Linked DNA regions of Thiosocius teredinicola. The protein of the gene in region 3 interacts with the protein of the main gene of each other region in a pairwise test. Links are inferred from orthologs where the notes say so. Each region holds a gene or a part of one and is shown on either strand. Other genes may lie near its edges. The genes, in order: B1781_RS08730, ftsA and B1781_RS20695.

What was found.
Region 1: the proteins of B1781_RS20695 (region 3) and B1781_RS08730 interact in binary tests that used the Escherichia coli proteins (3 or more experiments, as listed by UniProt). The link is inferred for Thiosocius teredinicola from one-to-one orthologs.
Region 2: the proteins of B1781_RS20695 (region 3) and ftsA interact in binary tests that used the Escherichia coli proteins (3 or more experiments, as listed by UniProt). The link is inferred for Thiosocius teredinicola from one-to-one orthologs.

Annotation. Positions count from the first base shown.
Region 1 is NZ_CP019936.1:1,794,549-1,797,650, reverse strand. Bases 132-3,078 are described here. They hold B1781_RS08730 (RodZ domain-containing protein), read right to left. Parts: upstream 2,131-3,078; coding sequence 1,132-2,130; downstream 132-1,131. Other genes in these bases: rlmN (23S rRNA (adenine(2503)-C(2))-methyltransferase RlmN), read right to left, coding at 2,919-3,078; pilW (type IV pilus biogenesis/stability protein PilW), read right to left, coding at 2,134-2,922; hisS (histidine--tRNA ligase), read right to left, coding at 132-1,054. Outside these bases: more of hisS, read right to left, coding at 1-131; more of rlmN, read right to left, coding at 3,079-3,102.
Region 2 is NZ_CP019936.1:3,831,656-3,834,810, forward strand. What follows is about bases 70-3,069. They hold ftsA (cell division protein FtsA), read right to left. Parts: upstream 2,188-3,069; coding sequence 952-2,187; downstream 70-951. Other genes in these bases: ftsZ (cell division protein FtsZ), read right to left, coding at 70-898; B1781_RS18175 (cell division protein FtsQ/DivIB), read right to left, coding at 2,187-2,984; B1781_RS18180 (D-alanine--D-alanine ligase), read right to left, coding at 2,984-3,069. In the rest of the region: more of ftsZ, read right to left, coding at 1-69; more of B1781_RS18180, read right to left, coding at 3,070-3,155. UniProt on the Escherichia coli protein: Essential cell division protein that assists in the assembly of the Z ring. May serve as the principal membrane anchor for the Z ring.
Region 3 is NZ_CP019936.1:4,379,866-4,382,991, reverse strand. Bases 94-3,064 are described here. They hold B1781_RS20695 (rod shape-determining protein), read right to left. Parts: upstream 2,119-3,064; coding sequence 1,069-2,118; downstream 94-1,068. Other genes in these bases: gatA (Asp-tRNA(Asn)/Glu-tRNA(Gln) amidotransferase subunit GatA), read left to right, coding at 2,706-3,064; gatC (Asp-tRNA(Asn)/Glu-tRNA(Gln) amidotransferase subunit GatC), read left to right, coding at 2,338-2,625; mreC (rod shape-determining protein MreC), read right to left, coding at 94-995. In the rest of the region: rod shape-determining protein MreD, read right to left, coding at 1-48; more of mreC, read right to left, coding at 45-93; more of gatA, read left to right, coding at 3,065-3,126. UniProt on the Escherichia coli protein: Forms membrane-associated dynamic filaments that are essential for cell shape determination. Acts by regulating cell wall synthesis and cell elongation, and thus cell shape.

The DNA.
Region 1 (3,102 bases), 2.6 Mb from region 3 along the record:
CATCACGCAGTTGCTCAGCCATCACCAGGCCAGAGCGCGTTGCCTCTTCTCCCAGCAGCACCAGGTAGATGTCCGCGTTCACGGTCGCCGCGTCCGGCTGCAGCATCTCGAGTATCGCGATGAGGCGCTCGATGCCCATCGCAAATCCAACTGCCGGCACCGGCTTGCCGCCGAGCTGTTCGACCAGTCCATCGTAGCGGCCACCGGCACACACCGTGCCCTGCGCACCCAGCTGATCGGTAACCCACTCGAACACGGTGCGCGAATAATAATCGAGACCGCGCACCAAGCGGGGATTAATCGTGTACGACACGCCGGCACTGTCGAGGGTTTCGCGAATGAACGCGAAATGCGACTGCGATTCCTCGCCGAGATGACTCATCAGGGTCGGCGCCTTGTCGAGCATATCGCGCATGTCAGGATTTTTGCTGTCCAGAATACGCAGCGGGTTGGTGGTCAGGCGCCGCTGGCTGTCTTCGTCGAGCAGCGCGGCGTTGTCCGAAAAATACGCAACAAGCTCTTCGCGATAGGCCTGGCGCTCGTCCGGCGTGCCGAGCGTATTGAGCTGCAGTTCGAGCTCGGGAATGCCCAGGGCGGCCCAGATACGCGCCGTGATCAGGATGACTTCGGCGTCGATATCCGGTCCGGCCATGCCGTACGTTTCGACGCCGATCTGGTGAAACTGGCGATAGCGCCCTTTCTGCGGTTTTTCGTAGCGGAACATCGGCCCCTGGTACCACAGGCGCTGCGTCTGGTTGTGCAGCAGGCCGTTTTCCATCGCCGCACGCACGCAGCCGGCGGTGCCCTCAGGCCGCATGGTGACGCTCAGGCCATTGCGATCATCGAAGGTGTACATCTCTTTCTCGACGATGTCGGTCACTTCACCGATCGAGCGTTTGAACAGCTCGGTCACCTCGAGGATCGGCATGCGGATCTCGCGGTAGCCGTAGGCCTTGAGCACAGTCGCCACGCGCTGCTCGAGGAACTGCCACAGGGGCGACTGTTGCGGCAGCACGTCGTGCATGCCACGGATTGCCTGAATGCTTTTAGCCATGAAAACGTCTTGTAGAAAAAACCGAAGCCCCGCATAGGCGGGGCATTGAGATCGTTACCGTGAAAGGCGAACGCCGGTCAGGGTTCCAGCGTGAACCTCGCCACATTGCCCTTGGCGTAGGGTGCCAGATCGACCGGCACGCCATTCACGCTGATCGTTACCGCGCGCGCGTTACCGATCACTATTTTATAGGGTGGCTCTCCGCCAAGCACCTTGCGCGTGCCTTTCGGCATCTCGCCGAACAATTTGAACTGCCGATCGCTGTCACGCACATCGACCCAGCACGGCGCATTGAAGGTCATGACCACCTCCGGCGCGGCCGGAGCTACTGGTGCCTGGCTGTCGGCCAACGCGGTGCCCGTCGCCGATTCCGCTGCATCCGTCGCGCTGCTCGGCGGTGCTGCGGGCAGGCTCAATTCGCCGGCGGCTTCATTCGCACTATCGACCGGCTCGGCTGCCGAACTGTCCAGCGGCACCTCGGGCGACGGCGCCGGCAGACGCAGGCTGCCATCGGCCATCGACGGGTCGTCCTGCTGCATCAGGCCGCCTTCCACCGTCCCATCATTCAGCGGCAGTATGCCGTCGGCCGCCGCTTCTTCGGTCGCGGTATCGCCGGTCGATGCCGAGCCGGGCACGATGTCGTCGAGATAGCCGCGCCACCACACCAGGAAAAGTGCGATCAGGGTGATCAGCAACAACCAGGTGACGGCCCCGGCCAGACCGCGACTCGGTCCGCCATCTGCCGGCAGGCGCGGCGAGGCATGCTTGACCATAGCCTGTTTGGCGCTGTCATCCGGCCACTTCTCGTCGAACTGTCGCATGACCGATTCAACCGGCACATCGACGAACCGCGCGTAGTTGCGCAGGTAGCCGCGGACGAAAACGCGCGCACCGACCTCGTCGAATTTGTCGGCCTCGAGGGCTTCGACAACACTGCTCGTGAGGTGCAACTCGCTGGCGATCTTCGCCAGGTCGATTCCTTTCGATAATCGTGCGGCACGCAAGCGCTCACCAGGTCCCGGTGAGTAGAATTCTGTAACGTTGTTATTGGTTTGCTCGGGGATTACAGCGCTCATAGTTCACTCAATCGATTGCAGGAATTTGGCTTCTTCTGAATCCGGATATCTGGCTTTCAGTTTCAGGCTGTAACTTGCCATCTGATCCTTGTCGCCCAACTGATTTTCGGTGCGTACACCTAGCCATAGACTTTCAGGGGTATGCTTAGCCACTTCGCCGTAGCGTTGCAGATAGGCACGCGCTGAAAGGTAGTTCCCTCCCTGAAAACTGAGTTTCGCCATGCCCAGCAGGCTTGGCCCGAAGCGCGGGTTCGTGCGTAAGGCCCCACGATAATCGCTCTCCGCTTTGCCGGTCGCACCGGCAAGTTCGTTACAGTGGCCGGCGTTATGCCATGCGAGCCACGGGGTGCTGTACAGAGGATTGGCCAGCGCCCGGCGGAAGTATTTGTCCGCCTCTTCGTAGTTCTTCTGTTTGCACAGATAAGACCCGTAGGCATTCAACGCCACCGGGTTGCGCGGGCCGACGGATACGGCCTTGCGGAACGACTCGCCGGCGGCTTTCATCTGACCAAGTCGCTGGTACACCAGCGCCAGGACGTAGTGGGCATTGCTCGACCTGGGATCGACGATGACCGCCTTCTTGGCATTCGTCAGGGCTTCACTGAGATTGCCTTCTTGCAGGTAAACGGCAGACAGATCGATATACACATCCGCCGGGCTCGGTCCGACCAACGGCGAACCAAGGTCGCCGGTGGCGCCGGCATCGTCGTCGCGTACCGTGGCCTTATTACAGGCTGACAGCGAGACGCTGATGACTACGAGCAGCAGCAGTCGAACCCAACCCTGCGTCATTGAACATGCTCCTGAACTACCGGAATCCGTTTGAACTGGCGCCGACTGCGGTCGCGCACCTTGCCTACGAGCTGACCACATGCCGCATCGATGTCCTCGCCGCGCGTTTTGCGCGTAGTCGCGATAATGCCGGCACGCTTCAGGCGCTGACGAAACGCTTCAACCCGCTCTTCGGGCGAG
Region 2 (3,155 bases), 550 kb from region 3 along the record:
CGATGACCGTACCGACGACCACCGTTGCGTCATCACGTGCAAATTCCTTAACGGTGTTGCCGACCTCGTCGAACTCACCGATCGCCAGATCGAGTCCGGCGGTGATGTTCACCAGGATGCCGCGCGCGCCGGAAAGATTGATGTCTTCAAGCAGCGGGCTGCGAATGGCCGTTTCGGCCGCTTCGCGAGCGCGCTTCTCGCCGGTTGCACGACCGGTGCCCATCATCGCCACACCCATCTCGGACATCACGGTGCGCACATCGGCAAAGTCGACGTTGATCAGACCAGGCTTGGTGATCAACTCGGCAATACCTTGAACGGCGTTGAGCAGTACATCATTGGCTGCCTTGAAGGCATCCAGCAAAGAGGTTGTCTTGCCGAGTACGGCCAACAATTTTTCGTTCGGAATCGTGATCACCGAATCAACATGCTCGGAAAGCTTGGCGATGCCGTCTTCGGCTACCTGCATACGCTTGGCGCCTTCGAAGCTGAACGGCTTGGTGACCACCGCAACGGTCAGGATCCCAAGCTCTCTCGCCACCTCGGCAACAACGGGCGCCGCACCGGTTCCGGTACCGCCACCCATACCGGCGGTAATAAAGATCATGTCGGCACCTTCGATGGCTTCGTAGATGCGGTCGCGATCCTCCATCGCTGCGTCGAAGCCGCGATTCGGATTGGCACCTGCACCAAGTCCGCGGGTGACGTTCGCACCCAGCTGCAAAGCTGTCTTGACCTCGGTGTTCTTCAAAGCCTGCGCATCGGTGTTGGCACAGATGAACTCAACGCCTTCGATATTGGAACGCAGCATGTGATTGACGGCGTTGCCGCCACCGCCGCCGACACCGACGACCTTAATTACTGCGCTCTGGCTGTCCACATCCATCAATTCAAACATTTAGCTATCCTCCAAACCCAGACAAGACATCATGAAAGTCGTGTCTGCTTTTATTAAAAGTTTCCCTGGAACCAGCTTCGCATCCGGTTCCAAACCGATTTGATTCCGCCGCCACCGGCGATCTCGGGCACCCGCACGGCCCGGTTTCTATGTCCAAACAACAGCAAGCCCACGCCGGTGGCGTGAATTGGATTGCGAACCACATCAACGAGACCGGTCACGTACTGCGGGATACCGAGCCGCACCGGCATGTGAAAAACCTCTTCAGCGAGGTCGATAAGACCTTCCATCTTGGCGCTACCGCCAGTCAGCACCACGCCGCCGGCAACCAGGTCTTCATAACCTGAGCGACGCAGTTCCATTTGAATCAGAGTGAGCAACTCTTCGTAGCGCGGCTCGACCACTTCGGCCAGCGTCTGACGTGAAAGACGACGCGGCGGACGATCACCGATGCTCGGCACCTCGATGGTTTCATCGGGGCTGGCGAGTTGGGTCAACGCGCAGGCGTACTTGAGCTTGATCTCGTCGGCGTGCTGCGTCGGCGTACGCAACGCGACCGCGATATCATTGGTGACCTGATCGCCTGCGATCGGGATGACCGCGGTATGTCGGATCGAACCGCCGGTGAATACGGCGATGTCGGTGGTACCGCCACCGATATCGACGAGGCAGACGCCGAGATCCTTTTCATCGTCTTCCAGCACCGAATAACTCGACGCCAGCTGTTCCAGGATCAGGTCTTCGACCTCGAGCCCACAACGGCGCACGCATTTGATGATGTTCTGCGCCGCACTAACCGCACCGGTCACCATGTGCACCCGCGCCTCGAGTCGCACGCCCGACATGCCGACCGGATCGTGAATACCTTCCTGGTTATCGATGATGAATTCCTGCGGCAGGATGTGCAGGATCTTCTGATCAGCGGGTATGGCAACGGCGCGCGCGGCATCGATCACACGCTCGACATCGGTATGCGACACCTCGCCATCTTTGATCGGGACGATACCGTGTGAGTTCAGACTCGACACATGACTGCCGGCGATCCCGGCATACACCGAGTCGATCTCGACGCCGGCCATCAGTTCGGCTTCTTCTACGGCACGCTGGATCGATTGCACCGTCGATTCGATATTGACGACGACCCCTTTCTTCAGGCCGCGCGACGGATGCGAACCGATGCCGATGATCTCGATCTCGTTGTCCTGGCGCACCTCGCCGACAATCGCCACCACCTTGGAGGTGCCGATATCAAGGCCAACGATTATGTTCTTGTCGGTACGTTTGACCATTAAACCTTTTCCTGCAACTTCTCGGCCTTTGCCGCTTCATCATCGTCGGCAATCTCGCGCCAACGCACTGCAAATCCATGCGCGTATCGCATATCCACGCGTTCGGGTTGGCGCGCCGACTGCGAAGCAAGACTTGGGTAGACACGGAAGAACTGTGTCAGGCGCTCATCCACGTCTTCGCGTCCGAGCGACACCGTCAATCCACCTTCGAACCGCAACCACCAATGGCGCCGCTGATCGAGTTCCACTTCGGTCACGCGCAGTTCGCGCTTGGTCGCGCGCGACGCGACAGCGCGATAGAAACTGACGACGCGCTTTTCATTGCCCTTAGGGCCGTTCAAGCGAACGAGCTCACCAAAAGCCGCTACCGACGACGGCGTAAAAACGCGACCCTGCACGCTGATCAAGGCATCGTCTCCCCAGCGCGCCAGCGGCGCCTGCTCGACCACGTTCATACTCAGCTTGTCGGGCCACACCCGACGGATGCTCACCTCTTCAACCCACGGCATATCGAGCACGGCACGTCGCAGTTTCTGCATATCGCAGGTAAAAAAGCCGCCGTCGATCGCCTTGACGACAGTCTGTTGAATCTCGCCGCGTTGCAGATAACGAAACTCGCCGTTCACTTCTACAACACGTAATGGCAGCTTGCCCGGCTGCGACAGATAGCGAACCGTTACCCAACTGCCGCCGACAAGCGTCAACAGCAGCGCCACACTGATCGCCCAACGCATCCACGAGGTCGATATCGTCTGCGCCTGTTTCGCTTGCTTGCGCTTTGCCGACGTCGTTGCCATCAGTTGGCCTCCAACGTCTGCGCCAGGATGCGCCAGACCAACTCGTCAAAATCGATACCGACCGCCTTTGCCGCCATTGGCACCAGGCTGTGGCCGGTCATACCCGGAACGGTGTTGACCTCGATGACCCAGGGCTGTTCCTCAACATCAACCAGAATGTCGACACGCCCC
Region 3 (3,126 bases):
ACAGATGGTGACGACGATCACCACGCGACCCTGGGCGACACTGCTCACTCTTCGCCCTCAATGACCTGTTCGGTAGGTTTCTGCGCTGGCTTTTCGGCCGGTTTCTCGGCGGTCGGGGATGCTGCGTCGGCCGCATCTTCGCCGCCTTCGGGCGACACGCCGTTCGGCGATATCGCGAGCTGGTTCGGCACCGTCCATACCAGCAGCACTTCGCGGCTGCGATCGAGATGCGCGCGCGGCTGGGCGAGTACGGTCGAGAACGGCGCATCCGGCGAGCGGTCGATCCGGGTTACCGTGGCCACCGGGTAGCCGGGCGGGAACTTGCCGCCAAGCCCGGAGGTGACCAGCAGGTCGCCTTCGACGATGTCGGAGTTGGTCGGCAGGTAGGGCAGTCGCAGTTCGTCGATCCGCCCGGTGCCGACGGCGATAGTGCGCAGGCCGTTGCGCAACACCTGTACCGGCAGCGCGTGGCTGCTGTCGGTGATCAGCAGCACGGTCGACGACAGCGGCGTGACGCTGGTCACCTGGCCCATGACCGCGTGCGCGTCGAGCACCGGTTGGCCCTCGAACACCCCCGAGGTGCCGCCCTTGTTGATGATGACCTGCTGTTTGTAGGGATCGAGGTCGACCGACGACAGCTCGGCGACCAGCACACGGTCGCCGACCTTGAACGAGGAATCGACCAGGTCGCGCAGGCGCATGTTTTCGGCCTGTAGCGATTCGTACTTCTGCAGTTCGGCACGCAGTCGCAGGTTCTGTTCGCGCAGCAACTCGTTCTGTTCGAGCAGGGTATCGCGGCTGCTGGTGGTCGTGCTGAGCCACTCGGACGCCGAAAACGGCAGGTCGGCCATGTATTGCAGCGGATAGGTGATGAAGGCCAGGGCGCTGCGCAGGTCCTGCAGGTGGTGGTAACGATGATCCATTACCAGCAGGGTCAGCGACAGAATGACGGCGGCCACCAGCCGCGTAGCTTGGGACGGGCCTTGTGCAAAGATCGGCTTGATTGCGACGCTCTCCGTTCTTGCGATTTGTCACACACGGCGGCTGCCCACGCCACCGTGAAAGGGGTCACTCGACCGTGAAGATCTCGCCCCCACGCTCGTCCATCAGCTCCAGTGCACGACCGCCACCACGCGCCACGCAGGTCAGCGGGTCTTCGGCGATCACCACCGGCAGGCCGGTTTCCTCTTCGATCAGACGGTCGAGGTCTTTGAGCAGCGCGCCGCCGCCGGTCAGCACGATGCCGCGCTCGGCGACGTCGGCGCCGAGTTCCGGCGGGGTCTGTTCGAGGGCCTTCTTGACGGCATCGACGATGCCCGACAGCGGCTCCTGCAATGCCTCGAGGATCTCGTTGGAGCTCAGCGTGAAGCTGCGCGGCACACCCTCGGCGAGGTTGCGGCCTTTGACTTCGAGCTCGTGAACTTCGTTCCCGGGGTAGGCCGAGCCGATCTCTTTCTTGACCCGTTCGGCGGTGGCTTCACCGATCAGCGTGCCGTAGTTGCGGCGCACATAGTTGATGATGGCCTCGTCGAATTTGTCGCCGCCGATACGCACCGAGTTCGAGTACACGATGCCGTTGAGCGAGATGATCGCGACCTCGGAGGTGCCGCCACCGATGTCGAGCACCATCGAGCCGCGTGCCTCGTCGACCGGCAGGCCGGCGCCGATCGCGGCCGACATCGGCTCTTCGATCAGGTAGACCTCGCGTGCACCGGCACCGGCGGCCGATTCCTTGATTGCGCGGCGTTCGACCTGGGTCGAGCCGCACGGTACGCATACCAGCACGCGCGGGCTGGGGCGGATCAGGCGGGATTCGTGCACCTTATGAATGAAGTACTGCAGCATCTTCTCGGTGACGGTGAAGTCGGCGATCACGCCCTCTTTCATCGGCCGGATCGCGGTGATGTTGGCCGGGGTACGGCCGAGCATCTTCTTGGCCTCTTCGCCGACGGCGGCGACCGATTTGGGGCCGCCGGGACCACGGTCCTGACGAATGGCGACGACCGACGGCTCGTTGAGCACTATTCCCTGGTCACGGGCGTAGATCAGGGTGTTGGCGGTGCCGAGGTCGATCGACAGGTCGTTGGAGAAAAGTCCACGAATACGACGAAGGAACATGCTGTGATTTCCGGTGGCCGGTCGGGCGACCTGTCTTGCGAGGGCCTCGACCTAAAACGAATATGCAGTGTACTGAGGAACCATGCCCCAGAAAGAGGCGTAATCTAGCAACGGCCCCGGTGTTCGGCAAGCGCATTGGTTCGCAGTTGGTTTCGACCGTGCGCCGTAATGTGTTAATTTCGCGTCCTCGTTCGTGTCCAACCGAAGCGGCTGCATACCATGTCTCTGTCTGCTGATGATGTTGCAAAGATAGCTCACCTTGCGCGCCTCGCGGTGTCGCCGGATGAAACCGAGTCGATGGGCAAGGAGCTGTCGAATATCCTCGACCTGGTCGCGCAGATGGATGCCGTCGACACCGACGCCGTGCAACCGATGGCGCACCCGCTGGAGATGGCGCAGCGCCTGCGGCCCGACGCGGTCAGCGAGGTGAATCGCCGCGAGGCCTACCAGGCCACCGCGCCGGCGGTTGAAAACGGCCTGTTCCTGGTGCCGAAAGTTATCGAATGAGGCAGCGACGGTGGTGAACGTCTACACACCGCTTGCATCGTCTCACGCCCCCAAACCGATCATGGATCGTCTGTAATCCCATGCATACCAAGACCATCGCGGAATTGTCGCGCTCGCTGCAAAGCGGCGAGCTGTCGAGCACCGAGCTGACGCAGCATATGCTGCAGCGCATCAAGGCGCACGACGACAAGCTCAACAGCTTTGTCACGGTGACCGAAGAGGCCGCACTCGAGCAGGCCAAGGCCGCCGACGCGCGGATCGCCGCCGGCAATGCCGGCCCGCTGACCGGCATCCCGATCGCGTACAAGGACATCTTCTGTACCGAGGGCGTGCGCACCACCTGTGGTTCGCGCATGCTGGAGAACTGGATTTCGCCGTACGACGCAACGGTCGTCGCCAATCTGCGCGCTGCCGGCGCCGTGATGCTCGGCAAGACCAATATGGACGAGTTCGCGATGGGCTCGTCGAACGAAACCAGCTATTACGGCCCGGTGCGTAACC